DNA from 3 places in the Idiomarina loihiensis L2TR genome. Region 2 is predicted to be linked to each of the others. Evidence: predicted binding sites of a transcription regulator. Region 2 holds the regulator's gene; each other region holds the start of a gene.

Region 1 (10,483 bases), 880 kb from region 2:
CGGTGCGCCCGCCTTCTTTGCTTTGCTCTCCAACCTGGGTATCAGCTAAATTTATGCCTTGCTGCTCCAGCATTTCGCGTAATCGCGGCATGGTCGTCTCTAACGCATCTCGAGCCTGTTGTGTCTGGGCCTGAAACTGCACTGATGCCTGCTCACCGCTCATGTTAACGCGAATGTGAACACTACCAAGTTCCGGCGGATCCAGACGAATATCCGCACGCTGGATATTCCTGCTCATCATAATATTGATGCGTTCCTGCAATTTTTGCGACGCTTCCGTTTGCTGCAAGTCTAATGGACGTTGCAATGCCTGCAAAGTATTAGCCTGACTGGATTCATTCGCAGCTACAGTTCCCTGCGCGGTTGACACCATTTGCCCCTGAATGGCCCGGGCCGCACTGGCGTCAACTAAAGCGTCGGTGTTATTCCGAAAGACTTGTCCCTGCTGAACCGCATCAGCTACCTTTGTTTCTGCTTCAACAGCTGTATTCACAGAAGCAGCTTTAGTCGTTTGCTTACCGTCATAGCTTTTAGCACCAATATCGCCAGAACCAGATTTTTCTTTACCGGCTTTGACATCTGTTGCTGTAATAACCGACTCTGACGCCTTACCCCCTACCGACTTTTCACTCAGTCCTGTACGGCCTTTTAATAATTGCCTTACTTCAGCCAATAATTGCTCAGCTTTAGCCGACTGTTCCTGAGTCAAAGCCTGAGATTTATCTCCACCGCCATTTTGGCTGGCTAAAATTTTGCGTAACTCGGCAGTAAACTGCTGCAGTTTCTTTTGCTCCGCTAAACTCAACTCACTACTTTCGCCTTTCGCTTGTTGTGCGGAAACCTGCTGCTCCAGTTGCTTAAGCAAATTTGTTAATTCTTCAGCACTTTGCGGCTTGCCTGTGTTTTTATCCGCAGATGCAGACAATTGAGACAGTACTCGCTCTGCCGCCTCATTCAAAGCCTGAGTTAACGCTTTTTCATTACCTACTAATAACTTATCAGCATCGGCTTTGGGTAAAAGGGGTTCAAGCAAATTAACTATGAACTTACCGGCATCTTCAACGGCACTTTCAGTGCCTTCGCCCTGTTCTGCACTCTGTATCAACTGTTGAAGCTTTGCCTGCAGTGCCTGTTTATCGCTATCGGTCATGCCGGCCAGCAGCTCATCGGCAAACTTCTGCCGCTCGGCATCGGTCATAACGGCATCGCCCTCGCCTTCATCGGCAGAATCCAGCTTAGCCATTAAAGCTTCCAGCATTTCCGCCAGTTGCTCATCTGTCATTTTTAGTTCGCCATCGCCCGCAGCAAGATCAATCTCGTCACTAACCACGGTTTCGCCTTCAGAGCTAACTTCAGCACTTTCCTGCTTCATTTGCTGCAACAATTCCCATAAATTTCGGGTCACCGGCTCGCCAATATTTTTGCGTTCAATGTCTTTGCCTTCAACCTCACCTTCACCGTCATTACCGGCTTTCTGGTAAGCTTCAATTTTGGCGGCCAGTTGTTGCAGCTCTTTATCGCCACTATTTTGTTGTAGCATCAGCCGCGAGAACTCACCGCTATCACCATCGGTGCTCTTTAATGAAAGATCGTTACCTTTACCAATACGTGCAAAGTTGTCGGCAGACTCGGTTAAATTAAGCAGCTGTTGCATAGTTTTATTCCTGAATTAAGTGCTTATTGACGCCTTGCTTAATAATACTTCGCAATGCGCTTGCGCTATTTTCAATAGCTGAGCAAACAATATCTAGTAAGTATCTAAGCAAATTTCGTTCCAACTATTTTCTGGCGCGAATAAAACGCTGGCTGCTAAAATCGTCCAGATTATTTTGTTCTTTTCTGGCTTCTGCTATTTGCTCACGCTTGCGCTTTTCTTTTATTAAAAAATCTATCGACTCGCGCTTGCGACGCTGCGCCAGCCAACGATCTTTGCGCTGTTGTAACACTTGCTGCAACTTAATAATATCGTGATGCAACTGTTCAACACCTTCATCTAATTTACCGACAAATGCGTGATACTGCCCTACCTGAATTGAGGCAATCCCGCTTTGCCCGCGATGCTGCAACTGATTTAAGTAGTCGAGTCGATATTTTGACATACCGTCCAGGCGCATCTGTTGCTCCTGGACCTGTTGCTGTACCTGAGAGAAATCCTGTGCGGCTTTATCTTCGCGCCTCTGTTCCAACTCCAGTAACATTTCCAATTGTGCCAACTCAGCCATAAATTACATGCCCGCTGACTGTTTCTGCTTCGGATTGACTAGCTGATTAAGCAGCAACAAGCTTTCATCATAGTTCACAACTTCCCGCATTTTCTGTTGCAAAAACATACTTACTCGCGGCTGCATTGCAATAGCCTGATCGATAGCCGGGTCACTTCCGCGGGTGTATGCGCCAATGGAAATCAAGTCGCGATTGCGACGGTAACTTGAGTACCACTGTCTAACTTTAATCGCCTGTTGCATATGCTCTTCCGAAACAACCTGTGGCATAACCCGGCTAATAGAAGCTTCAATATCAATTGCCGGATAATGACCGCTGTCGGCCAGTTCCCGGTTCAGTACAATATGTCCGTCCAGTATTGCTCTCGCGGAGTCCGCAATAGGATCCTGCAAATCGTCGCCCTCGGTCAGAACCGTATAAAACGCGGTCACAGAACCTTGTCCGTCGCCGCCATTACCGGCTCTTTCGACCAATGCTGGCAACTTAGCAAAAACAGAAGGCGGATAACCTTTGGTTGCCGGTGGTTCACCCACAGCAAGGGCAATTTCCCGTTGCGCCATGGCGTAACGAGTCAGTGAATCCATTAACAGCAACACATTCAGACCCTGGTCACGAAAATATTCGGCAACCTGAGAGGCCGTTTCACAACCACGTAAACGAATAAGCGGCGACTGGTCTGCCGGCGCTGCTATTACAACCGCTTTTTCACGGCCTTCCTCACCGAGGATTTCTTCTATAAACTCTTTTACTTCCCGGCCACGTTCGCCTATCAGGCCAACTACAATCACATCCGCCGTGGTACCGCGAGTCATCATGCCCAACAGCACACTTTTACCCACGCCACTACCGGCAAACAGCCCCATTCGCTGCCCCTGCCCCACGGTTAAGCAGGCATTAATAGCCGTTACTCCAACATCCAGCGGCTGCTTCACCTGACGTCGGTTCAGTGGGTTCATGGGTTTGCTTCGGTAGGTTTTTCCGTCAGAAAAAATGGGGCCTTTATCATCAAGGGGCTCGCCACGAGCATCAATAACACGACCCAGCAGCTCCATACCCAGCGGCAATTGATTCTTGCGGTTTAGTGGACGAACTCTGGCTCCGGGAATAACGCCATGAGCGTCTTCGGTGGGCATTAAGTAACTGATGTTGCCTTCAAACCCCACCACTTCGGCTTCAATATCACCACTGTCAGCCTCAACCGCTACGCTTGACCCCACAGGAGCACGACAGCCAACAGCCTCAAACATTAAACCAACCACGCGGGTAAGATAGCCCGACACAGCCACTGATGGCTTTTGGATACGCTCACGTTTTTTGCGTAGTTGTTTCACTAACTGCTCAGAAGCGCTCATGGGTTAACCTTTTAATTTGGAGAACACATCTTCCATACGGCTGGTCAGGGTGTAATCTATGGTGGAGCTTTCTGTAGTAACCCGGCAACCGCCGCGTTCCAGTAAATCGTCTTTATTAAGCAGCCAGCCTTTTTCTTTCAGTTCGTCTTCGCTGAATGTACTTTGCAAAATAGCTAAGTCTTCTTCATTCAGATGAATAATGACTCGCTGATCAGTAACCGGTAAGACCGCAATAGCTTCGCGCACGGCTTTTACGATGAGTTCTTTTGAATTAGCAGCGAAATCCAGACAGATGACCCGCGTCAGCTCAGTGACCATATCAATCAACTCGTCCTGAACCGCTTCGGTAATACGTTCATTCGGATGAGACAAACTCTGCAGCAAAACTCTTAACTGCTGCTGTTGCTCCTGCATGGCTTCTTTACCAGCTTCAACACCCTGCTGTTCACCGGCTTCAAAACCGTCTTTTTTACCAGCTTCGTAACCTTCGTCATAGCCTTTCTTAAGGCCTTCATTGCGGCCTTCGTCAAAACCTTCTTTATGGCCTTCTTCGCGTGCGGCCTGGCGAATTTCTTCCAATTGTTCTGCGGTCAGAGGCTTAAGCTCTTCTTCCTGTTCGTTGTCCGCTTCCGGCGGCTCATATTGCCAGCGCCGGGGTTTGTTTAACGCATTTACCTGAGAGCCCTGCTTAAGCTCTTCCGAGGTCATGTCAGGTAAATCCCAAAGCTGGGTTGCGTCTTTATCATCCGTCATTATGCGTTAAACCCTTATAGGAATTCGTCACCGCCACCGCCGCCAAGCATAATTTCACCTGCGTCAGCTAAACGGCGCGCCGCTGCCAGAATATCTTTCTGTGCGGCCTCTACATCGCTAATACGAATCGGCCCCATAGCTTCAAGGTCATCACGCAGCATATCGCCGGCACGTTTCGACATGTTCTTGAATATTTTCTCCTGAACCGCGTCGTCCGCACCTTTCATCGCTTTTTGCAAAGTTTCACCTTCCACTTCACGCAGCAAGGCCTGAATACCACGGTCGTCGACTTCCACCAGGTTTTCGAACACAAACATCAGGTCCTGAATACTCTGACTCATCTCTTCGTCCTGCTCGCGGATAGAGTCCATCAACTGACCTTCGATGTTGGTATCCAGATAGTTCATGATATTGGCTGCCGCTTTCAGGCCGCCCATCTTCGCCGCCTGAGCACCAGCCTGACCTGCAAATTGTTTTTCCATAATTTCGTTCAGTTCTTGCAAGGCTGCTGGCTGAACTTCTTCTAAGTTGGCTATTCGCATCATTAAGTCCAGACGTACTTTGTCCGGGAACTGCGCCATAATTTCTGCACTTTGCTCGGGGTCAAGGTAAGACAGGACAATGGTCTGAATCTGCGGGTGTTCGTTACGGATAATAGTGGCTACCTGTTTAGAGTCCATCCACTTCAGTGAATCAAGACCTTTCGAACCGCCGCCCATGACAATCTGTTCAATCAGGTTACCGGCTTTGTCCTCACCTAGTGCGGAGGTCAGTGCCTTGCGCACAAACTCCTCACTCTTGAAGCCAATATTGGTGAACTTCTGAATGTCTTCCAGGAATAAATGGTGCACAGCGTTTACTTTGTCCTGGTTAAAATCTTCCAGGCTCGCCATTGCCATACCCACTTTCTGCACCTGTTTAGGTTCCAGATGTTTCAGAATCTGAGCCGCATCTTCTTCCGATAAGCTAAGCAGTAAAATAGCCGCTTTCTCAACACCTTCTAAAGTGTCGACATCAAACTCAACCTTACCGCGTTTGGTTCTAGTATCTTGATCAGGCATCTTCGTTCAACCACGCTTTAACCACTTGTGAGGACAGCTCAGGCTCGTTGGCAACCAACGCGCGAACCGCTTTTAACAAGTCTTCATCTTTATGCAAGTCCGGTAGTTGCAGGCTACCATCAGCCCCAAACCCAACTGCACTCTCATCAAACTGTGAGGATAACAGATCAATGGTTTCATCGCCCATCGATTCCTCATCGGAAAACGCATCGGCATCATCTTCCACACCCGATTCCGGATTCATCAGTTTCTTCAGCATTGGACGAACCACCGCCAGAATCAATACCATAATAACCAGTGCGCCCATCACCAGACGGAAAGCCCGCCAGAACCATGGTTCTTCCCACACTGGCGTCTCACCGGCACCTAAGTCAGGCAACTGCGCGAACGGTACTGACACCACTTCAATACTGTCACCACGATTAATATCAAAACCTAAACCACCTTGCAGCAAACGGCGAATATTTGCGATTTCTTCAGCGCTACGCGCTTGCGTTTCGCCTTCGCCCGCTTCATTTGTTATTGCTTCATGGTTAACCGCAACAGAAACACTCAAACGCTTAATGGTACCGGTTTGGTTCCGGGTATAAGTGACTGAATTATCAAGCTCATAATTACGGGTTGCTTCACGGTGAGTACTGCCCGTAGCACCGCCACCGGCAGTGCCATCTCCAGCTTCTTCAGGAATGTCTGAATCCAGTGGGGGTTGATTTGTTAACGCGCCAGGAATACCGCCAATTGCACTACCCATCGAGCGGTTTTCAACTGTCATTTCACTGCGAATGGCTGGCATATCAGGATTAAACTGCCGCTGAGTTTCTTCACGCTGAGTAAAGTCCATAGTCACGTCAACTTGTGCGGTATAGTTGTCATAGCCCAGCACAGGAATCAAAATACTGTCTATTTTTTCTAAGTAGGCTTCTTCACGTTTTTGTTCAATTTGGTATTCGCGCGAACTTTTCGCTGCCAACGCACTTTGTGAACCAGAGTTGAGCAGGCGGCCAGCCTGGTCAGTTACGGTTACGCTCTCGGTGTTCAGACCGGTAACGGATGACGCGACCATATCCACAATTGACGCGACTTCTTCTTCACTGAGCGAGGTACCACCACGAACATTCAGCATAACCGACGCTTTGGGTTCTTTTTCGCGACGGGCGAAAACATTTTCTTTAGGTACGGCAAGCAATACTCGGGCAGCAGACACTTTTTTGATTTCTTCAATAGCGCGCGCTAACTGAACTTCACGGGAATGAATGAGGCGCTCACGTTCTAGTCGCTGACTAACGCCGAAACCCGGTTCGCTCATTAAAATTTCAGAGCCGTTATTGGTCGAATTACCGTAATCAACACCAGCGCGGGTCAGTTGCAACTTAATAGCATCGTAGTTTTCTTCAGGTACTGAAACCGTATTGCCTTCCACCTGGTATTCAATGCCATTTGCATCCATGTAGTCGAGGGTGCTGATCAACTCCTCCGTTTCTAACTGACCTAATGGACGATAAGTTGACTCCTGCGCCCACAGCATAATAAAAACAGCGATAGCAACGCAGATAGCTAACGCTAGCACGACAATGACCTGACGCAGCATGTCAAAGTTGCCCAGCATCGTCATGATGCCGGTTTTCTCACCACTGTCTTCATTACCAGAATTGTTGCTATCCGGTAAGTCAGTATCTTGTACCATTAAATCTGTTGATTCAGCCACGACTTATATCTCCAGTAATGCAGCGGTTATACCGGCATTGACATTATTTCTTTGTACGCTTCAACCACTTTGTTGCGCACCTGAACTGTTGCCTCAAACGCTATGCTCGACTTCTGACTGGCTATCATGGTTTGCTCCAGCGTGACATTCGGGTCACCGAGTTCCATGCGAGTTTTTAAATCACCTGAGGTTTGCTGCAGTTCGTTGACGTTATCCAATGCATTTTTCAGCATATTGGAAAAATCAGCCTGAGCGGTATTGCCTTGCAGGGCGTTCACATTCGTAGGCTGATCACGCTGGGAAGCCTGCGTAGCCATAGACTGTAACTGTTGGTAAAGTGCGTTTGCTTCCACTTTCATAATTAACCCCGTCAAAAATTCATCACTGACTTTATTTAAGGTTAGTTATGCAAACAAAATGCCAACTTTTAATCGCGGCTTTAAGGTACAAAGAAAAGCCCTGAGAAACAGGGCTAATGGTAATGAAAGAGGTATTTCAAGACCGTATTATGAGCCGGTCAGAGTCAACCCCTGTTCCCGAATTTTCGCAAGCTTGTAGCGCAACGTGCGTGGACTAATCCCAAGTTCATCGGCGACCGGTTGACGTTTTCCCTGATGCCGTTGCAGCGCCTCTTTGATAATTTGGTATTCCTGATGGAAAAGTGACTCATCGAGGTTTTCTGACTTCTCTTCGGGCGTATCCACTTGCTCTGGAAACACGCTAACGGTTTCCGCAATGTCGTTCAGTTCCAGCATAAGATCCTGCGGCTGAATCTCTCCATCGCGATGCAGAACCAGAGCTCTTTGCACCACATTTTCCAGCTCGCGGACATTACCCGGCCAGGAATAACGCATTAACTGCTGCTCTGCTGCAGCGGAAAAATTCACAGGCGTTTTAATACCAGAGCGCTGTTTATGTCGCTGCAATAAGTTCTCTGCCAGAGGAACAATGTCCGCAGGCCGTTCACGTAAAGACTTCCAGTGCAGTGGAAACACGTTTAGCCGGTACATTAAATCTTCACGTAATAACCCTTCGCGCACCGCTTGCTGTAAATCTCGGTTAGAAGTTGCTATTAATCGGACATCCAACTGTATGGTTTTACGTGACCCCAAACGTTCGACCTGACGCTCCTGAATCACCCTTAACAGCTTAGCCTGTAAGTGCATGGCCATTTCAGTAACTTCATCCAGCAACAGAGTACCGCCCTGCGCCAGCTCAAACTTCCCTGGCGATGACTGATTGGCGCCGGTAAAGGCGCCTTTCTCATAACCAAACAACATCGATTCCAGCATGTTTTCCGGTATAGCTGCGCAGTTAATTGCAATAAAAGGCCCGTCTGAACGGTCAGAATGCTGGTGAATATAACGCGCCAGCACTTCTTTACCGGTGCCACTTGGTCCGGTGACCATAACGCTCGCTTCACTGGCCGCGACTTTTCGTGCCATAGCCAGTACTGCCTGGCTGGAATCTTCTTCTGCTACCGGTTCAATATCGTTAATTGCGCCATCAGGCAGATAACGCTGAACCAGTGTTTGTAGCTTTTCAATTGAGAACGGCTTAGTCAGATAATCGACGGCGCCTTCGCGCATAGCAACAACTGCGTCATCCACCTTGGCAAAGGCCGTCATCATAATAACCGGAATATCGTATTGCTGATTATTCATGCTGCGCAGAAGTTGTAAGCCATCAATTCCCGGCATTTGCACATCACTGATAACCAGTGCCACCGATTCCTTTTTCAAAATAAGCAAAGCTTCTTCGCCGTTGGCTGCTTCAAGGCACTGACAGTCAGCCAGTTCCAGTGTATCGATAATTGCTTCACGCAGCGATACGTCATCTTCAACAACCAATACCTGTCGCTCAACCATAACGTACCTCTTTCATTTTATTCTCTGACCATTCATACACCGGCAGTGATAAGGTAAAGCGGCAGCCTTTATCTGGTTGACTCTCCCAGTCAATTAAGCCGTTATGCGCTTTTATCACGGTTTGGACAACCGCCAGACCTAAGCCGGTTCCATTAGACTTTTCAGTAAAAAATGGGGTGAATACACTGTCTTGCTTTTCGGCCGGAATGCCGCAGCCGGAATCGATAACAGAAACTTTCCAGCTACCGCCATCAACATCGGTTTTCAACAACACTTCCTGTCCGGGCTGGCTAGCATCAACTGCGTTGTTAACCAAATTCTGTATTGCCCCAACTAATGCGGTCTGATTGGCTCGCAACACCACACCCAAGTTTGGATCATTACAATTAATTTTCACCTGATGCTGCTCGGCATAACTCTCTGTATTCATTAACACCTGCTGGATCAAGCTATTGGTACTGAGTTCTTCCAGCATGGGTTGCTCACCACTTTTGGCAAACAACAGCATGTCATTGACCTGCTGTTCCAGCGAATGCAGGCGGGAAAGTAGTTTGTCGGAGAAACGCTGTTGTTTAGCCGCTGAAATCTTGCCCTGCTTTAGGTTTTGCGCATAAAGGATAGCGGCAGAGAGTGGCGTTCTTATCTGATGTGCCAGCGAAGCCACCATTTTTCCCATCGAAGACAAGCGCTGTAAATGACTGATACGATTTTGCAGACGCCTGGTCTCAGTTAAGTCTGTCAGGACAATAAGCTGTCCCGGTTTTTCGTTCACAACCGAAGTATCTAAACGAACCCGGCGCCCGTTACGCAGAGACACTTCGTGCCAGTCATCCGCTTTGGGAGCAAACAGTTCACTAACCAGTTCCCGCCATAAAAACTTTTTCAGAGGGTGTCCTAAAAGGCTCGTGGCATTGTCATTGCAATAATCCACGACCCCATGACTGTCCAGTAAAATAACAGCGTTAGGCATGGCATCAATAATTTGATGGTAGGTGGCCATACTGACATCTCCAATTAACAACTATGGAGAAGGTAATGCAAAATAGATGCCAGTATAATATTCTTTATTTTCAGTTAGTTACGTTGTTACAGGATTGTCAAAAGACTGACACTTTGAGTTTAATCTTTCTGGATACCGTACTTTTTCATTTTCTCAACTAAGGTTGTGCGGCGCATACTGAGTAAATCGGCCGCTTTAGCAACGACCCAGTCAGATTTGGCTAATGCCTGAGCTATCATCCCCGTTTCTATTTCGGTTAGCATATCTTTCAGATTAACGCCGTCATCGGGCAATTCAGAGTCAATAGCACTATTCGTCTCGTCATCAAGTTCTTCCTCTGACTCGCTGAAAATCGCACTCAGCGCCTCACGCTCCAGCATTTCTTCAGGGTAATCCGGGGTTGGTGCATCGTGCTCCACATGCTGATACTTAGGCGGTAAATCGGGCACGTCAACCAGGCTGTCGGGGTGCATAATGGTCAAACGTTCTATCAGGTTAGTCAACTCTCTTACATTGCCCGG
Region 2 (10,483 bases):
GCGGTGAGCGCCGTCGGGTTGAAATTGCCCGCGCCTTGGCAGCGGAGCCTACGTTTATTTTGCTGGACGAGCCTTTTGCCGGAGTTGACCCTATTTCGGTTATTGATATTAAAAAGATTGTTGAACATTTAAAGCAACGTGGTATTGGTGTACTTATTACCGACCACAATGTGCGCGAGACATTGTCTGTTTGTGAACACGCTTACATTGTCAGTCATGGTGAGCTTATTGCCAGTGGGGATGCAGAAAGTATATTATCGAATCAACAGGTTAGAGACGTTTACCTCGGTGAGCAGTTCACCCTATAACGTGATACCGGGACAGTCATTATGAAGCAAAGTCTGCAGCTAAAAATTGGTCAGCACCTGACCATGACGCCACAACTCCAACAGGCCATCCGCCTGCTGCAGCTTTCCTCGCTCGATCTTCAGTCAGAAATTCAGGATGCATTAGACAGCAACCCGCTGCTGGAGGTTGAAGGCGAAACGAGTAACGACGCGGATCAACCCGAAACTCGCAATATTGAAGAAAGAGACGACAGTCAGCGGGAAACATCCGACGTTATAAAAACTCAGGAAATGCCTGACGAGCTGCCGGTCGACAGCAGTTGGGACGACACCTACTCCAGTCATACCCCGGCCAACGGTGCGGCTTCTTCGGGTAAATCCTTCGACGGCGACTTTGAAGTCTATCAGGGCTCTACCAGCGAGTCTTTGCAGGATCACCTGCTTTGGCAAATGCAACTTTCTCATTTTTCGGAAGAAGACACCGCCATAGCTGAAGCCATTATTGAAGCCATAGACGACAATGGCTATCTAATGGTTGATGTTAATGAAATTATCGAAGCTGTGCGCCTACCCGAAGTGGAAGTAGAAGAAGTCTGCATGGTGCTTAAGCGTATTCAGCATTTCGACCCAATTGGTGTCGGCGCACGCAGCGTCAGTGAATGCCTTGCCATTCAATTACGTCAACTAAGCGACGACACTGAATACAAGCAGGTTGCTCTATGCTTAGTGACTGAACATATGGACTTACTTGGCAGTCGCGATTTTCGCACCATTCAGCGTAAACTGAAGCTATCGGAAGACGATTTACGTCAGACTATGCGGTTAATTCAACAGTTGCACCCGCACCCGGGCGAGCAAGTTGCGCAGCAACCCGTTGAATATGTTATTCCCGATGTGGCCGTTACTAAAAAAAATGGTCGTTGGATGGTCGAATTAAACCCGGACAGCGTACCTAAACTAAAAGTGAACGAAGAATACGCGGCCTTGAGTAAAGCAACAAAGTCAGTAGCCGACAGCCAGTACATAAAAAACCATACGCAAGAAGCGCGCTGGTTCATAAAAAGCCTGGAGAGCAGAAACGATACGCTGCTGAAAGTGGCCAATTGCATAGTACAGCGCCAGCAGGGCTTTTTTGAGCATGGTGAAGAAGCTATGAAGCCAATGGTTCTGAACGATGTTGCTGAAGCCGTGGATATGCATGAAAGCACAATTTCACGCGTAACGACACAAAAATACTTACACTGCCCAAGTGGCGTATTTGAGTTGAAATATTTTTTCTCAAGTCATGTCAGTACAGAGGGCGGTGGCGAGTGTTCAAGCACGGCAATACGTGCTTTAATTAAGAAGATGGTCGCTGCTGAAAATCGCAGTAAACCGTTAAGTGACAGTAAGATTGCTGAACTGATAGCCGAACAAGGTATCCAAGTAGCAAGAAGGACAATTGCGAAGTATCGGGAATCGTTAAACATTCCATCATCGAGCCAACGCAAAAGTCTTTTGTAACTTTGTTAACTGCAGAAGGAAGACGTTATGCAAATTAATTTGACCGGTCATCACATCGATATTACCGAAGCTCTGCGTGACTACGTGGACACAAAATTTGCCAAGCTGGAAAGACATTTTGACCATATAACTAATGTTCACGTCATCCTAAATGTTGAAAAAACGATTCAAAAAGCGGAAGCTACGCTGCACGTGAATGGCGGTGAGCTTTTCGCCGACGCAAAACACGAAGATATGTACGCGGCCATCGACGGTTTAATTAATAAACTGGACCGTCAGGTGATTAAACACAAAGAGAAAATGAAACAACATTAATCCATGCAACTGAGTGAATTGTTAAGCCCCGACTGCACCAAGTGTGCAGTCGAGGGCGCAAGTAAAAAGCGACTACTTGAAACCATTAGTCAAATCGTAGCCCCTAAGCTGTCTGGCATTACCCGTCATGACATTTTTGAGAGCCTGTTAAACCGTGAGCGTTTAGGCAGTACGGGAATTGGCTTAGGTATCGCAATTCCTCATGGCCGCTTACCTAATGCGAATCATCCGGTAGCGGTATTACTGACCTTAGACGAACCTATCGAATTCGATTCTATTGACAACCAACCTGTCGATATTATCTTCGCGCTTCTGGTGCCGGAGTCAGAGCACGAGAACCATCTACAAACATTGGCCACAGTGGCCAGAAGAATGAACGACAAAGACTGTACTCGCGCACTGCGCCACGCAGATTCTGATAAGGCGTTATATCAATTATTTGTGGGCGAAGGTGAACAGTCGCCATGCAACTGATCATTGTTAGTGGTCGCTCCGGCTCAGGTAAGACAATTGCCTTGCGCGTACTGGAGGACTTAGGCTTTTATTGTGTTGATAATTTACCAATAAGCCTGCTGCCAACTCTGGTGCATGCAGTCATAGAGCAGTATCAAAAAATAGCCATTAGCATTGATGTTCGCAACCTACCGGAGCACTCCGAAGAGCTGCTGGACTCTCTGAGCTTTTTGCCAAAAGGCGTTGAACCGGAAATTCTGTTTATTGACTCTGACGACAACACCTTACTAAAGCGTTTTGGCGAGACTCGTCGCCTGCATCCGTTATCGCAAAAAGAACTGCCTCTGCTAGAAGCGCTTCAGGCCGAACATAAAATGCTTGAACCCATTATGGAACGCGCAACCTGGCGCCTGGACAGCAGTGATTTATCGCTGCACCAATTAAGCGAACAGGTCACTGAGCGGGTGCTGGGACGAGCGGATAAAAAGCTGATTATTGTGTTTCAGTCTTTTGGCTTTAAATATGGTTTACCCAAAGACGCTGACTTTGTCTTTGATGCGCGCATTTTACCTAATCCGCACTGGCAACCCGAGCTTAAGCTGCTTACCGGTCTGGATACCGACGTGCAGATTTTCTTTCGTCAGGAACCTTTGGTGACTAAATTTATTTATCAGCTAGAAAACTTTCTTGATACCTGGTTGCCACACTTCCAGCGCAGCAATCGAAGCTACCTGACCATAGCTACCGGTTGTACCGGTGGTCAGCACCGCTCGGTTTATATTTCTCAGCAGTTAGCCGAGCGTTTTGAACAGAAAGCTGTAAAAGTTCAGGTAAGACACCGGGAACTGAAAACCCATGGATAAAGTTTGCAGAAAGCTAATTATTCGCAATAAACTAGGCTTGCACGCACGTGCGGCAACAAAGTTAGCGCAATTAACGCAGGAATTTGAGTCAGACATTACTGTCACTCAGGGTGAGCAATGCGTTAACGCTGCCAGCGTTATGTGCCTGATGCTACTGGCCAGTCAACAGGGTAAAACTGTTGAAGTCTGTGCCGAAGGAAAAGACGCACAAGCAGCACTGGATGCCGTTAGTGCTTTGTTTGAAGATCGCTTCGAGGAAGACGAGTAAGCATGATTGCAGAGCTTTCCGACAAAGAATATGCCATGCAGCGCATTCAGGAGGTTAACTCCGCGCTGTCCGATGGCATGTTCGTTGCTGCACGCCGTATGCTGCATAATATGCCGGCATGCGACGTGGCATTGCTGTTGGAATCCTCACCCCCCAAAAGCCGTTCCATTGTCTGGAAACTGGTTGACGTAGATGAACACGGCGAGATTCTTGAAGAACTGAACGAAGAGGTTCAGAAAGACATTATTCGTCAAATGGCGCCGGAGAATCTTGCGGCGGCCACCGAAGGCATGGACACCGATGACCTTGCCTACGTTCTGCGGGGCTTACCTGAGCCAGTCTATCAGCAAGTTCTGAAGTCCATGGACGAAAGCGACCGGGAACGTGCGGAAACCGCGCTCTCATATGCCGAAGACAGCGCCGGTGGTATCATGAACACCGATACCATCACCTTGCGCTCGGACGTCACTATTGATGTTGTGTTGCGTTATTTACGCCTTAAAGGTGAGCTGCCCGAAGCCACCGATAAACTCTACGTCGTGGATCGCCATGAAAAACTCATTGGCGAAATTACTTTAACCCAGTTGTTAACTATTGATCCCAGCCGTCGCATTGACGAAATTATGTCGGCCGACATTACCACCATCCCCGTGACTATGGATGAAACGGAAGTCGCAAAACTGTTCGAGCGTCATGACTGGGTATCTGCGCCGGTCGTCGACAATGAGCAGCAGCTGGTAGGTCGTATTACCATCGATGACGTGGTCGATATTATCCGCGAAGAAGCCCAACACTCCATGTTGAGTATGGCGGGTCTGGAAGATGACGAAGATACCTTCGCTCCGGTATTAAAAAGTACCCGCCGCCGTACCGTATGGTTGGCGGTAAACTTAGTTACTGCCTTACTGGCTGCCATGGTCAGCTCATTATTTGAAGACATACTGGCACAAATGGCTGTACTGGCTATTTTAAACACCATTGTACCCAGTATGGGCGGCATAGCCGGTAGCCAGACATTAACTCTGGTCATACGAGGTATGGCTCTGGGTCACATCGGCACCAGTAACTCCCGATGGCTTATCGGTAAAGAGCTGGCTATTGGTTTCTTAAACGGCATTATCTGGTCGGTACTGATTGCGGCAGTCGTCGCACTGTGGAAGCAAGACTGGCTGGTTGGCGGTATTATTGCCTTTGCCATGATGATGAACCTAGTCGCAGCCGCTTTAGCCGGTGCGACCATTCCGCTGGTTCTTAAGCGCTTTAATATTGACCCCGCGCTGGCTGGCGGGGTCATTCTGACCACTGTCACTGACGTGGTCGGTATCTTTGCCTTCCTTGGCTCAGCAACCTTGTTACTGTCTTAGAGACCTGGCTTTTTAATTGCCGGCAATACTCATTTGCTCTAATAACACTGAGCCGGTATGCAGCGCATGGCGTTCGTCGGTGTCATTCCCTATGGCAACAATGTTCGCCAGCATGTCTTTTAAGTTACCGGCAATGGTCACTTCTTCTACCGGATACTGAATTTCACCGTTCTCAACCCAGAAGCCGGCCGCTCCACGTGAGTAATCACCGTTGACCATATTTACGCCCTGCCCCATCAATTCGGTTACCAGCAAGCCCGTACCCATTTTTTTGCATAACTGCGCTAACGAGTTGTCCTGCTGTGTCACTCGCCAGTTGTGGATACCACCTGCGTGACCCGTAGGCTGCATATCCAGTTTGCGTGCAGCATAGCTGGTTAACAGATAGGTTTGCAGCACCCCGTCGGTAATGATTTCTCTATCCTTCGTCGCCAAACCTTCTGCATCGAACGGCGAGCTCGCCAGGCCACCGATAATATGCGGTTTTTCCTGAATGCTCAGCCATTCTGGCAGCACCGGCTTGCCTAAATGGTCGAGCAGAAAACTGGATTTGCGGTACAAATTGCCACCGCTTATAGCACTGACCATATGACCAAACAAACTCCCTGCCACATCAGCCCGGAAAATAACCGGTACTTTAGCTGTTGGTACTTTGCGTGCACCCAAGCGCGACAAGGTTTCTGCGGCGGCCTCTTCGGCAACACTCTCGGCAGATTTTAATTCGTGCATTTTGCGGGCAACAGAATAACTCATGTCGCGCTGCATTTTGTCGCCCTCTTTGGCTATCAGAACGCAACTAAGGTTATGTCGCGACTGTAAGTAACCGCCAATAAAACCGTGACTATTCCCATAAACACGAAAACCCGTGTGGCTGCCGTAATGCGCGCCGTCTGAGTTAACAATGCGCTCATCCAGGTTCAGCGCGTGTTTCTCACAAGCCAGTGCCTGCTTTATGGCATACTCTGCGCTCTGGTCACCCGGATGACACAAGTCTAAATCCGGTACATCGGTCGCCATTAATTCGGCCGGAGCCAAACCATTGTATGGATCCGGAGAGGTAAAACGGGCAATATCACAAGCCTTGTCGACGGCAGCGCTAATGGCCTGTTCCGACAGGTCTGTAGTCGATGCCGAACCTTTCTGGTTGCCTCTATAAACGCTAATGCCCAGCGCCCCATCCTGATTAAACTCGACGGTTTCGACTTCGCCCAGGCGGGTCCCGACCGAAATACCGGAGCTGTGACTGATTGAGCATTCAGCAGAACTGACGCCTTTTGCTTCAGCCAGTCGCAGTGCTTCTTTAACAGCACTCTCTACCTGCTTCATTTGAACCTGTAAGTCACTCAGTTGTACTATCAAAAAACTCTCCTCACTGCTAAACTGACGGCTTTGTAGCGCTAATGAATCGAACTTATGCCGAAACGCCCAGCCGAAAATCCTGAACAATCTGACGACTTCGTCAGCAAGTCCCAAAAAAAACGCGAAATGGCTGAACGCCAGGAGCTAGGGACTCAACTTGTCAATTTAACTGACAGCCAGTTAGCAAAAATGCCACTGGATGATGAGCTGCGCGATGCCGTTTTACTTGCCCGTAAAATTCGTAACAAGCACGAAGGCTACCGACGCCAGCTTCAATTTATTGGCAAGCTCATGCGCTTACGTGACATAGCGCCTATTGAGCAAGCCTTAAATAACTTAAAAAATGCGCATCAGCAGCAAACATCCATTTTTCACGAGATTGAAACAACTCGCGATAAACTGCTGCATGAAGGCGACGATGCTCTACAAGAATTCATTGAAGAGCACCCTCATGCTGACCGCCAAAAATTGCGTCAGCTTATTCGTCTTGCCGAAAAACAGCGGGCTGAACAAAAACCGCCTGTCGCTGCCCGTCAGCTGTTTGTTTATTTACGTGAACTGCTCGGTTAATACCGGGCAACTCACTTATTCGGTACCGCCAACCGTCATTGAATCCAGTTTCAGCGTCGGTTGCCCAACACCTACGGGTAGACTCTGCCCGTCTTTGCCGCAAACACCAACACCTTCGTCCAGCGACAGGTCGTTACCCACCATAGACACCTGAGCCATAGCTTCTGGTCCGTTACCAATAAGTGTTGCACCCTTTATCGGTGTGGTAATTTTACCGTCTTCAATTAAATAAGCTTCAGATGCTGAGAACACAAACTGTCCGGAAGTAATATCGACCTGACCACCGGCAAATTGCGGTGCGTAAATACCCTTTTTCACGCTGCCAATGATGTCTCCCGGACTACTTTCTCCGGCGAGCATATACGTATTGGTCATTCGCGGCATAGGTAAGTGAGCGAAACTTTCACGGCGACCGTTTCCGGTGGTTGCCTGACCCATTAGACGCGCATTCATTTTGTCCTGCATGTAACCACGCAATACGCCATTTTCTATCAATACGTTATAGCCACTGGGTGTGCCTTCGTCATCAATACTCATTGAGCCACGGCGATCATTCAGAGTTCCGTCATCGACAATAGTACAAAGCGGTGAAGCCACCTGTTGGCCAATTTTGCCGGAATAGGCAGACGAGCCTTTACGGTTAAAGTCGCCCTCCAGCCCATGTCCAACCGCCTCATGCAGCAGCACGCCCGGCCAACCAGAGCCCAGTACCACAGGCATATTGCCTGCAGGTGCAGGTTTCGCTTCTAAGTTCACGAGTCCTTGGCGTACGGCTTCTTCCGCAAAACGCTGCCAGCGGGCATTGCCGGACGCTTCATCAAGGAAAAACTCATATCCTACACGCGCTCCACCACCGGCACTGCCTCGCTCGCGGCGACCGTTTTGCTCGGTAATAACAGAACAGTTCAGACGAATTAGAGGTCGCTTATCAGTAGCCAACGTGCCGTCTGTCGCAGCAACTAAAACTTCGTCGTAACTGCCGCTCAAACTAACCACCACCTGGCTTACACGTGAGTCCTGTGCCCGCGCGTGCGCATCAACTTTTTTCAGCAATTCAATTTTTTCTTCTTCAGACAAAGTATCCAGCGGATTCAGCGCTTCATAGCGCGACTTAGCCTGCACCGACTTCAGGGCTTCAACCTTTTTGCTTTGCCCCTGACGCGCTATGCCGCGGGCCGCTTCGCTAGTGCGCTGTAACGCTTTTAATGTAATCTCATCGGCATAAGCAAAGCCAGTTTTCTCGCCCTGTACAGCGCGCACACCCATACCCGTTTCAATATGAAACGCGCCGTCTTTAATAATGCCATCTTCCAGCACCCACGACTCGTTGACACTGTGTTGTAAATAGATATCGGCAAAGTCAATATCACCGCTGTATAGCGTGGATAAGGCCTTGCTTATGTCGTCTTGTGACAATTCGTAGTCAGTTAGTGTCATGTCTTTTGTACAACCTCAAATTGATTTTGTTGCGCCACCGGCATTTGTTTTCGTATGGGTTCAATATCCGCTACGTCAACGCTGACAGAAACAACACCTTCATCCAGTTCCTGTTCTGCCAGTATTTCACCCCAGGGGCTGACAATAATTGAATGGCCAAACGTTTCACGACCATTTGCGTGCTCCCCCACCTGACCCGGTGCCACGATAAAAACCTGTTGCTCAATGGCGCGGGCGCGAACCAGCGCATGCCAGTGAGCTTTTCCGGTAACCTGAGTAAAAGCAGAGGGTAAAACAATGATTTGGGAGCCAGCCTGACGCAATGCTCTGAATAACTCTGGAAAGCGCAGATCATAACATACTGCCATGCCAACCACACCAAAGTCCGTTTCTGTGGTTACCACCTTACTGCCCGGCTGAGTCCACTTTGACTCGCGGTATTCCTTAGTATTATCAGCCACATCAACATCAAACAAATGAATTTTGTCGTAGCGATTGAGAATAGCGCCATCGGGGCCAAAAAGAATAGATGCCGCGGAGAATCGCTCACCGGCATCTACCGGCAGTGTACCGCCGACCAGATAAACCTCGTGCTTTTTCGCTAAGGCAGCCAGCTGTTTCTGCACCTCACCATCCTTGTAAGGTTCAGCCATCGCTAACTGCGCACGGTCACCGGCACCGAAGCAACTAAAGGCTTCAGGCAGCACCACCAGTTGCGGACGTGCGGCAGGAAGTTGTTCCAGCAGTTTAGCAACAATGGCTAAATTATCTTGCGGATCCGGGCGACTGCTCATTTGCAGCGCCGTCAGTTGCACTTGTGTCATCGTCTGCCTCTGAATCGGTTGAGTTCTCTTCCAATTCTGGCAAATCAACCGGGCGGCTGTCACGTTCTATTTCTTCAACCACCGGTTCATCAATAGTACCGGTGACCTGATAACGCAGACGCGAAATCACTTTCGCATCGTGCAGTACTTTGTCGATGAACAACGCAGCCAGGCCGCTGGGCGGGTTTACCATCCAGGCAAGAATAATCGGTAGGCTGGAAGTGACCTTCGGCGCATAGGTCAGGTTATAATTTAGCTCACCAGTTTTCATATTGGTCCAGCCACGAATATCCATATCTCCTGCGGATCCCAGTAATCTTGCATCTTCGGTGGTCGCAACACCGTTTTCGATCTGAACACTGCCAGTTAGGTCAGTAAAAAACATTCCCTGCGAAAAAATATCACGAAAATCTAAAGTCAGCTTTCGGAGAATACTGTCCAGGCTCAATAACGAAAAAATACGCGCGCCGCCGTCACTCACTTCGGCCAGATAGCCTTTTTCTAAATCCCAGACCACTTCCCCGCTCAGCGAACTCCAGTCTGGTTGATACAAGTGGTCACGCCAGTTTAAGTTAAAGTCAATAACGGCAGCACTGTCTCTTACTGCCGTTTCCAGACCATAGTCACGTAATAAATCACCAAGGTCTCCAGCCTCCAAACGTCCAGAAAGCGCACTTAAAGCCTGCTCGTCTGTGTAGCGCCAATAACCTGTTACAGCCAACTCATCACTACCCTTTTTAAGAGCCATTTTTTCTATACTGAAGCCGTCTTCAAGCGGAGCAAGTACTAACTCAACTTCGCCTAACTCATGCTCGTCAATACGACAACTGCGACAGAAAAAGTTAAGTGCTGGTACTTTCTCGAGCCAATTCCAGTCTGTCTTCTCGGTGGCTTCCGGAAGCTCAACATTGCTGCTTAACGCCAAATAATCCGCTCTTACGGTTATCCCTTGCTGTACAAAGCTTTCCGGAATGGTCGCGCTTAGCACCGCATTCTTAGCATCCACCCGGGCCTGCCAGACTGAGTTTTCTGGCCACACCTGGATATCCGCCTGAGCAAATTTCTGCTGTCCCCACTGTAACTGAGGCGTCTCAATACGAATGGAATCGGGCAACCACCCTTCCCCACTACCACTTTCAGTATCAACGTTTGAATCCCCGGCCAACGCATAAAGTACTGAGTACCACCGTCCGATATCTGCATGCGGAAGCTGTGCGTTTATCGCAAAGCCGTTAACCAG
Region 3 (10,483 bases), 950 kb from region 2:
TTGGCTTTTTCAGTTCCTACTTGCTGCTGAATTTTGTCCATATTCTGTAAGCGGAAGTTGAAAATATCGACCAGGTCATCGGGTGAACTGCCTTTTCCATGGCCAATGCTTTCTAACTGTCTTAGCAGGGCGTTGATATTGGGAAGGTCGGTTCCCTGGTATTTGAATTTGGCCGTTTGTTCGGCACCACTTAATTCTTTTATGACTTTGGCAACCATTCCCGCCATAGTGGCCACAAGAGTATAAGCAACCATGCGAAGCATCCAGCCGCCGACAATTTCGTTGCCGCTTATCAGCGACTCGGAAAAAGAAAAGGGGCTGAGTAATAGGCCACACATGAAACCAGCCAGGGCACCAATGCGTGACCCCAGCAGTAAACCGGTAAAAATTAATGGAAAGTAAAGTAGGTGCTCGTAAAGGCTCGGAAGCCCGCCCGTTATCTCAATGACCCTGATAATAGCCGCAATCAGTATCGCCAACACGAAGCCCATGAACACCTGTTTTTCGGCGTTCATCTCGGTGAAGTTGACGACACTTTCTTTGAGCCAGCTGGTAAAGCTGTTTGGGTCTTCCAATTTAGGCATTTATTCTTATCAGTTGTGATAAATTAGGCAGTTAGCTATCTTGAGGTTGTTATCAATCTTAACTTCTGTCAAGTATTTAAGCCGAGAATCATTAACATCAAGGAACCAGCTATGCGGGAATCTTTAGAACGGCGGTCATTTTTACTGACATTGATTTTAGTTAGTATCGCCTTCGCCTGGGTACTTATACCGTTTTGGGGAGCTATTTTTTGGGCTTGTGTGGTGACTGTTATTTTTTACCCGCTACAACAAAAACTGAAAAAGACGTTTGGAGACAAGCCAAACAGAGCGGCTCTTGTAACTTTGCTGATTGCATTGGTTATTGTGGTGATTCCGGCGCTGGGTATTTCATATTCCTTTGTGCAGGAGGGGGTTAGTTTTTATCAGCGGCTGGACGAAGGCAAAATTAACCCCGGTAAGCTCTTTGATGATATTCAAAAGGCGTTTCCGGTTATTAGTGACTTGCTTGCTCAGTTTGATATTAAAGCCAGCGATGTACGGGAGAAAATATCATCAGGAGCCGTTAGTGGTAGTAAGTTTTTGGCAGAAGAAGCGTTAAGCATCGGTCAAAATACATTCTCTTTTATCATTAGCCTCTCGCTAATGATTTATTTGACCTTTTTCCTTTTGCGAGACGGTCACTTGCTGATTGACCTTTTAGTAAAAGCGCTGCCTTTGGGCGATGAACGAGAACGTAAGCTGTTTACTAAATTTGCAGAGGTAACTCGGGCAACAGTGAAAGGAAACATTGTTGTGGCAATAGTTCAGGGCACATTGGGTGGCATAATTTTCGCGTTACTGGGTATTCCCGGAGCCCTGCTGTGGGGTGTCGTCATGGCCTTTTTGTCGTTAATCCCGGCGGTTGGCGCGAGTCTGGTATGGCTACCGGTATCTATTTATTTGTATGCGACAGGTAACTGGATAGCCGGTACCATTCTAGTGGCTTACGGGGCAATAGTCATTGGTTTGGCCGACAACGTACTGCGTCCGGTTTTGGTAGGGCGTGATACGAAATTACCGGATTATCTGGTGCTGTTTTCTACCTTAGGCGGTTTATCGCTGTTTGGTATTACCGGGTTTGTTTTAGGGCCGCTGGTTGCGGCCCTGTTTTTGGTGTTCTGGGATATCTTTATGAACGAGTTTAATAGCGTTTCTTAAAGTTGTGGGCGCGAGTATCCCCCAACACTGCCGTTGGGGGATAACACCCATTGCCACAACTGGATGTCGCGCGCACGGAATGCACCAGCACAGGACAGCAAATAGTATTTCCACATACGGTAAAACTCGTCATCAAACTGCTCTTTAATGGATGGCCAGGCGCTATCGAAGTTTTGAAACCAGGCCATTAAGGTTTTATCGTAATCGGCACCAAAGTTGTGCAGGTCTTCGCAGACAAACTTTTCTTCCAGTGCCGTTCCTATTTGTGAAATAGACGGAATTTCGCCATTCGGGAAAATGTACTTGCTGATCCACGGGTCGGCTGCGGTATCACTGACGTTTTTACCAATAGTGTGCAGCAGGAACAGGCCGTCTTCTTTGGTGCAGCGCAGAGCGACATCCATATAGTCGTCGTAGTTCTTCTGACCGACATGCTCAAACATTCCTAAGCTGATAACGCGGTCAAACTGTTCGTCCAGCTCGCGGTAGTCCTGTAGCCGGAATTCTACCGGAAGGCCTTTGCAGCGTTCTTTGCCAAGGGCTACCTGCTCTTTGGATATAGTGACACCAACACATTCGACACCGTAGTTTTCAGCGGCATACTGCATGAAGCTGCCCCAGCCACAACCAATATCAAGAACGCGCATGCCTGGCTTCAATCCCAGCTTTTTACAGCACAGTTCAAGTTTATGCCGTTGTGCTTCGTCAACGTCTTTGGCTTTTTCCCAGTAACCACAGGTGTAAACCATACGCTCATCGAGCATTGACTGATAAAGGTCATTGCCCATGTCGTAATGATGCTGACCAACCTCCCAGGCTTTGGATTTACTTTGTAAGTTGAAGACTCGGCTTTTTAAGGAATGGAAAATAAGGCGGGCGGGGTTAACTTCATCCTGAATGCCGGAGCGCAGTAGCTGGAAGAAAAACTGGTCAAGCGATTCGGCGTCCCACAAACGAGCCATATAGGATTCACCCAAACCAAGATTACCGCGCGACAGTGCCTGATCAAATACGGTTTCATCGTGAACCTGCATATCCCAGGCTCTGTCACCGTTAATGCGGATATCTGCTTTTGCTAAAAGCTCTTCAACATACTCTCGTGATGTCGACATATTTGTTCGCCCATTCCGGAAAATGATGGTTAAAAACGTTATCAAGAATGGGCGAAACTGGCAATAAAGAGCCTTTTACCCGTCTTTTTTCGACGTAAACTCAGGGTAAGCTTCAACGCCGCAATCGACTTGATCTAAGCCGATATATTCCTGCTCTTTAGTTACACGAATGCCCAATATTAGCTTCAGTATAGCCCAGACAATAAGACTACTGAAAAACACCCAGCAGAAAATGGTACCGACACCGGCTAACTGAATAACAAAGCTGGCACCGTCATCGCTGAGCGGCACCACAAGGGTACCGAAAATACCGACCACACCGTGTACCGAAATAGCACCGACCGGATCGTCAATGTGGAGCTTATCCAGCCCAATAATGGAGAGCACGACAATAAGCCCCGCAATAAAGCCGATAACGCCGGCAAGCCAGGGTTCTGGGGTAACAGGTTGTGCGGTAATGGCAACCAGACCGGCTAAGGCACCGTTTAAAATCATGGTTAAATCGGCTTTTTTCCACAACAGCTTAGTAAATAGCAGCGTGGCGATAGTGCCAGCTGCGGCCGAGGTATTAGTGTTTACCATGGCGCGGGCTATGGCATTGGCATCGTCAACGGTGCTTAGCGCTAACTGTGAACCGCCGTTAAAACCAAACCAGCCAAACCAGAGAATGAAGGTACCCAGCGCGGCCAGTGGCATATTAGAGCCGGGTAAAGCGTTGATACTGCCATCACTCAGGTATTTACCGGAGCGCGGGCCAAGTAAAAGAACCGCAGCAAGTGCCGCTGATGCACCGGTTAAATGTACAATGCTGGAGCCGGCAAAATCGACAAAGCCCCATTCTGTCAGCATTCCACCGCCCCAGGTCCATAAGCCCTGTACCGGATAAATGACCGCACTAAGCACGACACAGAACAGCAGAAAGCTCATTAGCTTCATACGCTCGGCAACGGCACCTGAGACTATCGACATAGCAGTAGCAACGAACACCATCTGAAAAAAGAAATTAGCGTCAGCCGCGTAAGCTGAGGTTGAAGGATCGGGGTACATGACTTTGTAGCCGATAACCAGGTAAACAATACAGGCGATGGCGTAGAGCACGATGTTTTTGGTCAGAATTTCGGTGGTGTTTTTGCTTCTGACCAGACCCGCCTCCAGCATGGAAAAACCAGCCGCCATCCACATAACCAGCGCCCCGGATATGAGTAAGTATAAGGTGTCTACCGCGAAAGTGAGTTGTTGTAAGTTTTGTGCTTCCATGATGGGCTCCTTAAAGGGCGTCTTGGTCGGTTTCGCCAGTGCGTATGCGAACGCATTGCTCCAGCGGCATAACGAATATTTTTCCGTCGCCGATATTGCCGGTATGAGCCGCGGCAATGACTACTTCCAGAGCTCGTTCGACGGTTTCGTCGGGAACCGCCAGTTCAATTTTCATTTTGGGCAGGAAGTCGACTTGATATTCGGCGCCCCGGTACAGTTCGGTATGCCCCTTTTGACGTCCTACTCCCCGGACTTCGGTTACTGTCAGGCCTTTGCAGCCAATTTCAAACAGCGCTTGCTTCACATCCTCCAGCTTGAAGGGTTTGATTAACGCAACGAGCATTTTCATGGTGCTTTCCTTATTAAAATATTGTTAAGCAACCCTTTAACTTCACGAAGCGTGCCAGAATTTAACTAGCTGATATTTATGAATAAATAATATTTACGTAATTTTTCTGCACAAAAAACGTGCGCCCCTTCTGTGCATTGCACCAAAAGTGCTATTGAACCAAAAGGGTACAGGGGAGATACTATTTACCTACAGTAGCGAATGATTAAGGGTGCAGTGGCATGAGAGTTGGCGCGCGGCAGAGCGATCTTATCGGGCAGACGGATTTACTTCGTATACCGTCGCTGTCTGATTTAACCGGATGCGATATCTTTATTAAATGCGAGTTCCAGAATCCGGGCGGCTCCATTAAGGATCGCGCGGCTAAGCAACTGATTGATGACGCTATGGAACGCGGCGAGTTAAAGCCGGGTATGACGGTGGTTGAAGGTACCGCCGGTAATACCGGTATTGGCCTGGCTGTTGTGGCAAAGTCTTACGGCTTGCGTATGTTAGCGGTCATGCCCAATGACCAGACACCGGAGAAAGAGCGCATGATCCGCTTGCATGGCGGTGAACTGATGGCGGTTGATCCGGTTCCTTTTAAGAACGAAAATCACTTCTACCATACGGCGCGCCGTTTAGCGGAAGAACGCGATGATTGCTGGTGGGCTAACCAATTTGAAAACACCAGTAATGCTCGTGCGCATTACCTTCATACTGGCCCGGAAATATGGGAACAAACCGAAGGGAGAATTGACGCTCTGGTGTCTGTGGCTGGAACCGGTGGCACCATTGGTGGTAACTCTCGCTTCTTAAAAGAGCAGAACCCGGAACTGGATGTTTGGGTGGTTGACCCGGATGGTTCCGGTATCTATGAGTTTTTACGCAGCGGCGAATATGTGTCGAATGGCGGCTCTATGACGGAGGGCATTGGTATTATGCGGCTAGTGGATAATTTCCGCCAGGCACGTATTGATCACGCGGTTAATTTGCCCGATCAAGATTTAGTGACTTTGTCACGTTATATCCGAGACGAAGATGGTATTGTTCTGGGGAGTAGCTCGGCGCTAAACGTGGCTGGTGCGTTGGCCGCAGCTTTACGAAAAGGTCCGGGACACCGCATTGTGACCTTTTCCTGTGACTTGGGTGAACGTTCGGTGAGTAAGCTGTACAACCCGGAATATTTGCGCGGACGCGGGTTAAACCCTGACCCGGAACCCATTGACGTATTAATGACGCGTTATCGCGAGCTTGGCGATAAGGTACTAGAGGTTAACTGGAACAATGACTAAACGTATTTTTGGGTGTTTGTTTTTATTGGTATCAGCAACCGCAGTTCAGGCGCAGGACGAGACGCCGGATGCGCCGTTCCATGACCTTCAAGTTCCGCAGTTTCTGGACATTGCGCACCGCGGTGCTTCCGGTTATTTACCCGAGCACACTCAGGCCAGCACCGTTATGGCTCATGGGCTGGGAGCGGACTTCATAGAGCAAGACGTGCAACTGAGCCGTGACAGCGTTCCGGTCGTTCTGCATGATGAAATTCTGGACCATGTCACCAATGTCTCCGAAGTGTTTCCGGAAAAGCATCGTCCCGATGGTAAATACTATGTGGTCGATTTTTCGCTGGAAGAGCTTAAACAGTTAACTATGGTCGCCCGGCATAAAGATTATGAGCTGGTTTACCCTAAGCGATTTTCTCACCCCGATGTTCACTTTCCTATACAAACGCTGGATGAGGAAATCAAACTGATTCAGGAGCTGAATCGCGTTCGGGATATGTCGACAGGCATTTATATCGAGATCAAATCTCCGCGCTGGTATCAGCAGCAAGGGTACGACGCGACGGCGGCAGTGATGTCTGTCCTGGCTCACAACGGATACCACGACAAACGGCCAACACCGGTTTATCTGCAGTCTTTTGACCCGGAAGTGTTACGTCGCTTAAAGCGTGAATTTAACTGGGACTTTCCGTTAATTCAGCTGGTGGGTGACAATGAGTGGGGAGAGACCGATATTGATTACAGCGCCATGCGCACGGGTGCCGGGCTGGAGTCAGTAAAAAGCTACGCTGAAGGTGTCGGCTTGTGGGTAAACCACGTATTGACCGGAGTGAATGAAAACGGTGAGCCTGAATGGGACAGTGTTTTAAAGTCAGCGGAAGAGAAAGGTCTGGATGTTCATGTTTATACCTTGCGGGCCGATGACTTACCCGAAGGCGTGGAGTCTCATGCGCAATTGCGCCAGTGGTTAAAACAAGCTGGCGTAGAGGGCGTGTTTACTGACTTTCCGGACAAAAAGTAAAGCGCATTTTGAAGCCGTCGCTGCCGTCATCGTAGTATTCCGGCAGAATATCGATGGTTTCGAAACCACAGCTTTGATACCAGTGAATAGCGGCCTTGTTGTCGCTTTTCACTTCCAGCGACATGGCATTAGCGCCGGCGGTTTTCGCCGAATTCAGCACTTCATTCATAAGCAGATTACCTACCCCTAAACCGCGAAAGCTCTGAGCTACGGCTATTGAGTACAGGCGCCATACTTTGCTGTTACGCCGGGTAAAGGCAATAGCGTACCCGGCTAAATCGTTACCTGAACGTGCTACCCAGCAATAGTTATGGCTGGATTCAATTACTCGTTTAAAACTGCGACGACTAATGCAACTGTAATTAAAAGTTGCACGTTCTAAAGAAACTAATTGTTCAAGGTCGTTCTTGTCTGCCCGCTCAATGCGAAACTCAGTATTCATCCAGGCGTCGTCCAAAATCAGCCATAATCAGCCGGTACAGCTCATAACCTAAGTGTTTGTCTTCCACACCAGATTCAATTGACGGGTTGTCATTAATTTCAATAACAACAGGGCCTTGCGGTGTTTGTTTAATATCTACACCGTACAGGCCGTCACCTATTAAGCGGGTTGCCTGTAACGCCAGCCGCACCACATCTTTAGGGGCTTGGTGCACGCCTAAAGTGGCAAAAGAACCGCTTTTACCTCGCGAGGACGACTCGCTGTGGTTATAAATTTGCCAGTGGTTACGCGCCATAAAGTACTGGCAAGCGTATATGGGGCGGTTATTCAGCACGCCAATTCGCCAGTCGTAGTCGGTTCTCATATACTCTTGTGCCAGCAGTATAGTGGACTGCTTAAAAAGCTCCGTTGCCACTTGTTTAAACTGGGCTAAGTCTTCTGCTTTTTCCACGCCAATAGAAAATGAACCGTCAGGAATTTTCAGCACAACCGGATAACCCAAACGTTCGCCTATTGCTTCGTAGTCGATATCTGATTGGCTCAACAAGAGTTCTGTTTTTGGTGTCGCTACCTTATGTTTATCCAGTAACTCTTTTAAGAACACTTTATTAGCGCATTTAACAATGGAGTCCGGGTGGTCAATTACTACCATACCGTTGGCTTCGGCTTTTTTCGCAAAGTGGTAGGTATAATGATTAATACGGGTGGTTTCGCGAATGAAAAGCGCATCAAACTCCAACAGACGATTGAAATCGTTTGCCGTAATCAGCTCAGCTTCAATATCGGCCTCTTTGGCGGCTTTTATAAACAATGACAGTGCTTTTTTGTCACTGGTCGGAATGGCCTCGTCCGGATTATACAAAATGGCCAAATCAAAACGGTACTCTTTGCGGGTGCGGGCTTTGCGCCACACACGTTTACTGAAATGATCCAGTGAGTTACCAAAAAAGCTTTGTTGCTCATCAGTTAACTGATTCAACGCACCTGATGTCAGCTTGTTAATATGCCAGCGACCGTTAAATTCCAGTTCAACCTTTAAAATAGGGCATGGGTAGCGCTCAAATATTTGGCGTGCAAAAGAAGCCAGTTCAGGCTGTTCGCATAAGCCAAAACAAATCAGTAGCGACAGCGACTTTTCGTCACGATTCTGCAAATATTTAGTGAGTGATCGGTCGGCGGTATTAATCAGTAACTGATAATGGGAAAAGTTGGTCAGGTCATTAATAGTCGCAACCGACGGCATAACTCTTTGTCCGCGAGCCTCTGCCAGCAGACTAACGTAGTAGCCGGTTGACAGGTAAGATAAGTCGTTACACAAATTTAGAACATGATAACGACTCTGCAAGTGTGCCGATTGTAAGTATTCACTTGCGGTGAGTAAGCTTTGACTAGGGTAATAAGGCTGCCAGTCGGCGGCGTTATCTATGATAAGGTGAACGTGTTGCTGCATGTCGTAAAGTACTCAGAAGTCGTTAAAAATAATGTAAGTTATTTGCTTATTATTTGCGTAATAAATGCAACTCACACTATATTAGAAAGACGACGGATAACAAGCAGATTTGCTGTTTTATCTTTTTCAAAGGAGTCAGGTGAATGCTGACAATTCTGGCAAAGCTGTTAAAAGCTTTGAATTCTGAAACCAGCGCCTGGGCACTGGCGTTAGCTGTAGTACTAGGAATGTTTATGGGGATAACCCCGCTATGGCGAATTCATAACTTAATAATTTTATTGGCGGCATTAATATTCCGCGTAAACCTCAGTCTATTCATTGTGTCTTTTGGTATTTTCTCTGGTATCGCTTACCTGCTGGACCCTTGGTTCCACAGTGTCGGTTTGAGCTTATTAGAAGCGTCAGGCTGGCAGGGCATTTATGAAGCACTGTATGCAACTGCCTTAGGACGCCTGTCTATGTTTAATCACACCATAACTATGGGCAGCTTTGTTATCGCGTTGATTGCCGCGCCGATTGTAGCTGCGTTGAGTTACTGGGTTATTGCCAATTACCGTAAAAGAATTCAGGCTCAAATAATGAAAATGCGCGTGGTGCAGGTTATTCGCGGTAGCCGTTTCTGGCAGATCTATACGGACTTTAGGGGGTGAGTATGAAGCGCAGTATCATTCGCTGGCCGGGACTGGCCGTTTTCGCCGGGTTCGTATTGTTGTTGGTCGCTATTTCCTGGTTGTTTCTGGACGCTATTATAAAAGTTACATTAGAGCACACGCTGGGAAGACTGAACGGCGCTGAAGTTAATATTGAGCGAGTTGAGCATAGCTGGGTACCTTTATCTCTGACTTTGGCCGGTATCCAGGTCACCGACCCTAATGCACCGAAAAATAACCGGGTACAGGTTGGTGAAGCTTCAGCGGACATCAGCCCTACAGAAATTGTGCTTGGCCGAACCTTAATTGAACAGCTGACTATGACCGGAGTTCGTGTTAATCAGCCACGGGAAAGTGAGGGTGACGTTTATGTCATGCCGGATCAGGAAGACGTGCAGAATTGGGCCAGTCAGTCCTGGGATAAACTGACCACGTCTTTACCTTCTGTGGACGATATTGTCAGCCAGGTTGATTTGCGTACAGAAACGGTGATTGATGAAGCCAAAGCTGCCTACGAGCAGCAAGAACAAGAGGTTAAAGCAGCTAGAGAAGCTTTGCCGAGTAAAGACAAAATAAAAGAATACGAAGAGAAAATTAAGCAAATTACCGAAGGCAAAGTAGAAGGCCTGGCTGATATTGCGGCGAGAAAAGAGGCTTTAGATGAATTAAAAGACTCGATTCGGGCAGACAAAGAAGCTGTCAGTAATTTTCGTGATGAAGTGAAGCAGGCGAAAGAGGTGGTGCAACAGCAAATAGCCGAACTTAAGAACGCCCCGGGTAACGACATTGACCGAATTAAGTCGTTTTTCAGTCTGGACGGAAGTGGTTTAGAGAACGTGACTGGTTTGTTATTAGGCGAAAAAGCGCGGGAGTGGAGTAAATACGTACTCCTTGCCTATGAACAGCTGGGTCCTATGCTGGCGCGTTCGGACAACTCTGCAACGGTAGAGCCGGTGCGTGGCGAGGGGCAGAGAATTTCCTTTGCCGATGACAACGCACCACCGGAGTTTTTAATTAAAAAGGCGCGCACCGAATTTATGGTTGGCGGTACGGTTATTGATGTCGACTGGCAAAATATTACCCACCAGCATAATTTACTGGGTCAGCCGACGACGTATCAGGCTCGGGCCGATAACAGCGACTTGTGGAATGCGTTTAACCTAAATGGCGAATTATCGCTGACTGACCTGGGCAT

What was found. The regulator sigma-54, encoded in region 2, starts transcription at its own class of promoters, with help from an activator protein. The targets are predictions, from matches to a motif close to GTTGGCACGNNNNTNGNNT.
Region 1: IL_RS06145 (flagellar hook-length control protein FliK) is a predicted target of sigma-54. The motif match lies at 1,724-1,742, and genes of this name have one in related genera.
Region 3: IL_RS11110 (P-II family nitrogen regulator) is a predicted target of sigma-54. The motif match lies at 4,501-4,519, and genes of this name have one in related genera.

The regions. Positions count from the first base shown of each region.
Region 1 is NC_006512.1:1,282,412-1,292,894, forward strand. Features, by position in the region: gene IL_RS06145 (flagellar hook-length control protein FliK) at 1-1,654, opposite strand, end outside; gene fliJ (flagellar export protein FliJ) at 1,779-2,222, opposite strand; gene fliI (flagellar protein export ATPase FliI) at 2,226-3,575, opposite strand; gene fliH (flagellar assembly protein FliH) at 3,579-4,328, opposite strand; gene fliG (flagellar motor switch protein FliG) at 4,343-5,389, opposite strand; gene fliF (flagellar basal-body MS-ring/collar protein FliF) at 5,382-7,073, opposite strand; gene fliE (flagellar hook-basal body complex protein FliE) at 7,121-7,453, opposite strand; gene IL_RS06180 (sigma-54-dependent transcriptional regulator) at 7,601-8,962, opposite strand; gene IL_RS06185 (sensor histidine kinase) at 8,955-9,962, opposite strand; gene IL_RS06190 (sigma-54 dependent transcriptional regulator) at 10,082-10,483, opposite strand, start outside.
Region 2 is NC_006512.1:406,193-416,675, reverse strand. Features, by position in the region: gene lptB (LPS export ABC transporter ATP-binding protein) at 1-308, shown strand, start outside; gene IL_RS02020 (RNA polymerase factor sigma-54) at 330-1,790, shown strand; gene hpf (ribosome hibernation promoting factor) at 1,818-2,105, shown strand; gene ptsN (PTS IIA-like nitrogen regulatory protein PtsN) at 2,109-2,579, shown strand; gene rapZ (RNase adapter RapZ) at 2,570-3,421, shown strand; gene IL_RS02000 (HPr family phosphocarrier protein) at 3,414-3,689, shown strand; gene mgtE (magnesium transporter) at 3,692-5,053, shown strand; gene pmbA (metalloprotease PmbA) at 5,066-6,412, opposite strand; gene yjgA (ribosome biogenesis factor YjgA) at 6,467-6,982, shown strand; gene tldD (metalloprotease TldD) at 6,998-8,419, opposite strand; gene IL_RS01975 (carbon-nitrogen hydrolase family protein) at 8,416-9,243, opposite strand; gene IL_RS01970 (YhdP family protein) at 9,185-10,483, opposite strand, start outside.
Region 3 is NC_006512.1:2,299,849-2,310,331, reverse strand. Features, by position in the region: gene IL_RS11130 (EAL domain-containing protein) at 1-584, opposite strand, end outside; gene IL_RS11125 (AI-2E family transporter) at 696-1,742, shown strand; gene cfa (cyclopropane fatty acyl phospholipid synthase) at 1,739-2,854, opposite strand; gene IL_RS11115 (ammonium transporter) at 2,930-4,111, opposite strand; gene IL_RS11110 (P-II family nitrogen regulator) at 4,122-4,460, opposite strand; gene IL_RS11105 (cysteine synthase A) at 4,682-5,734, shown strand; gene glpQ (glycerophosphodiester phosphodiesterase) at 5,727-6,746, shown strand; gene IL_RS11095 (GNAT family N-acetyltransferase) at 6,721-7,188, opposite strand; gene IL_RS11090 (RimK family protein) at 7,178-8,638, opposite strand; gene IL_RS11085 (DUF2062 domain-containing protein) at 8,782-9,288, shown strand; gene IL_RS11080 (TIGR03545 family protein) at 9,291-10,483, shown strand, end outside.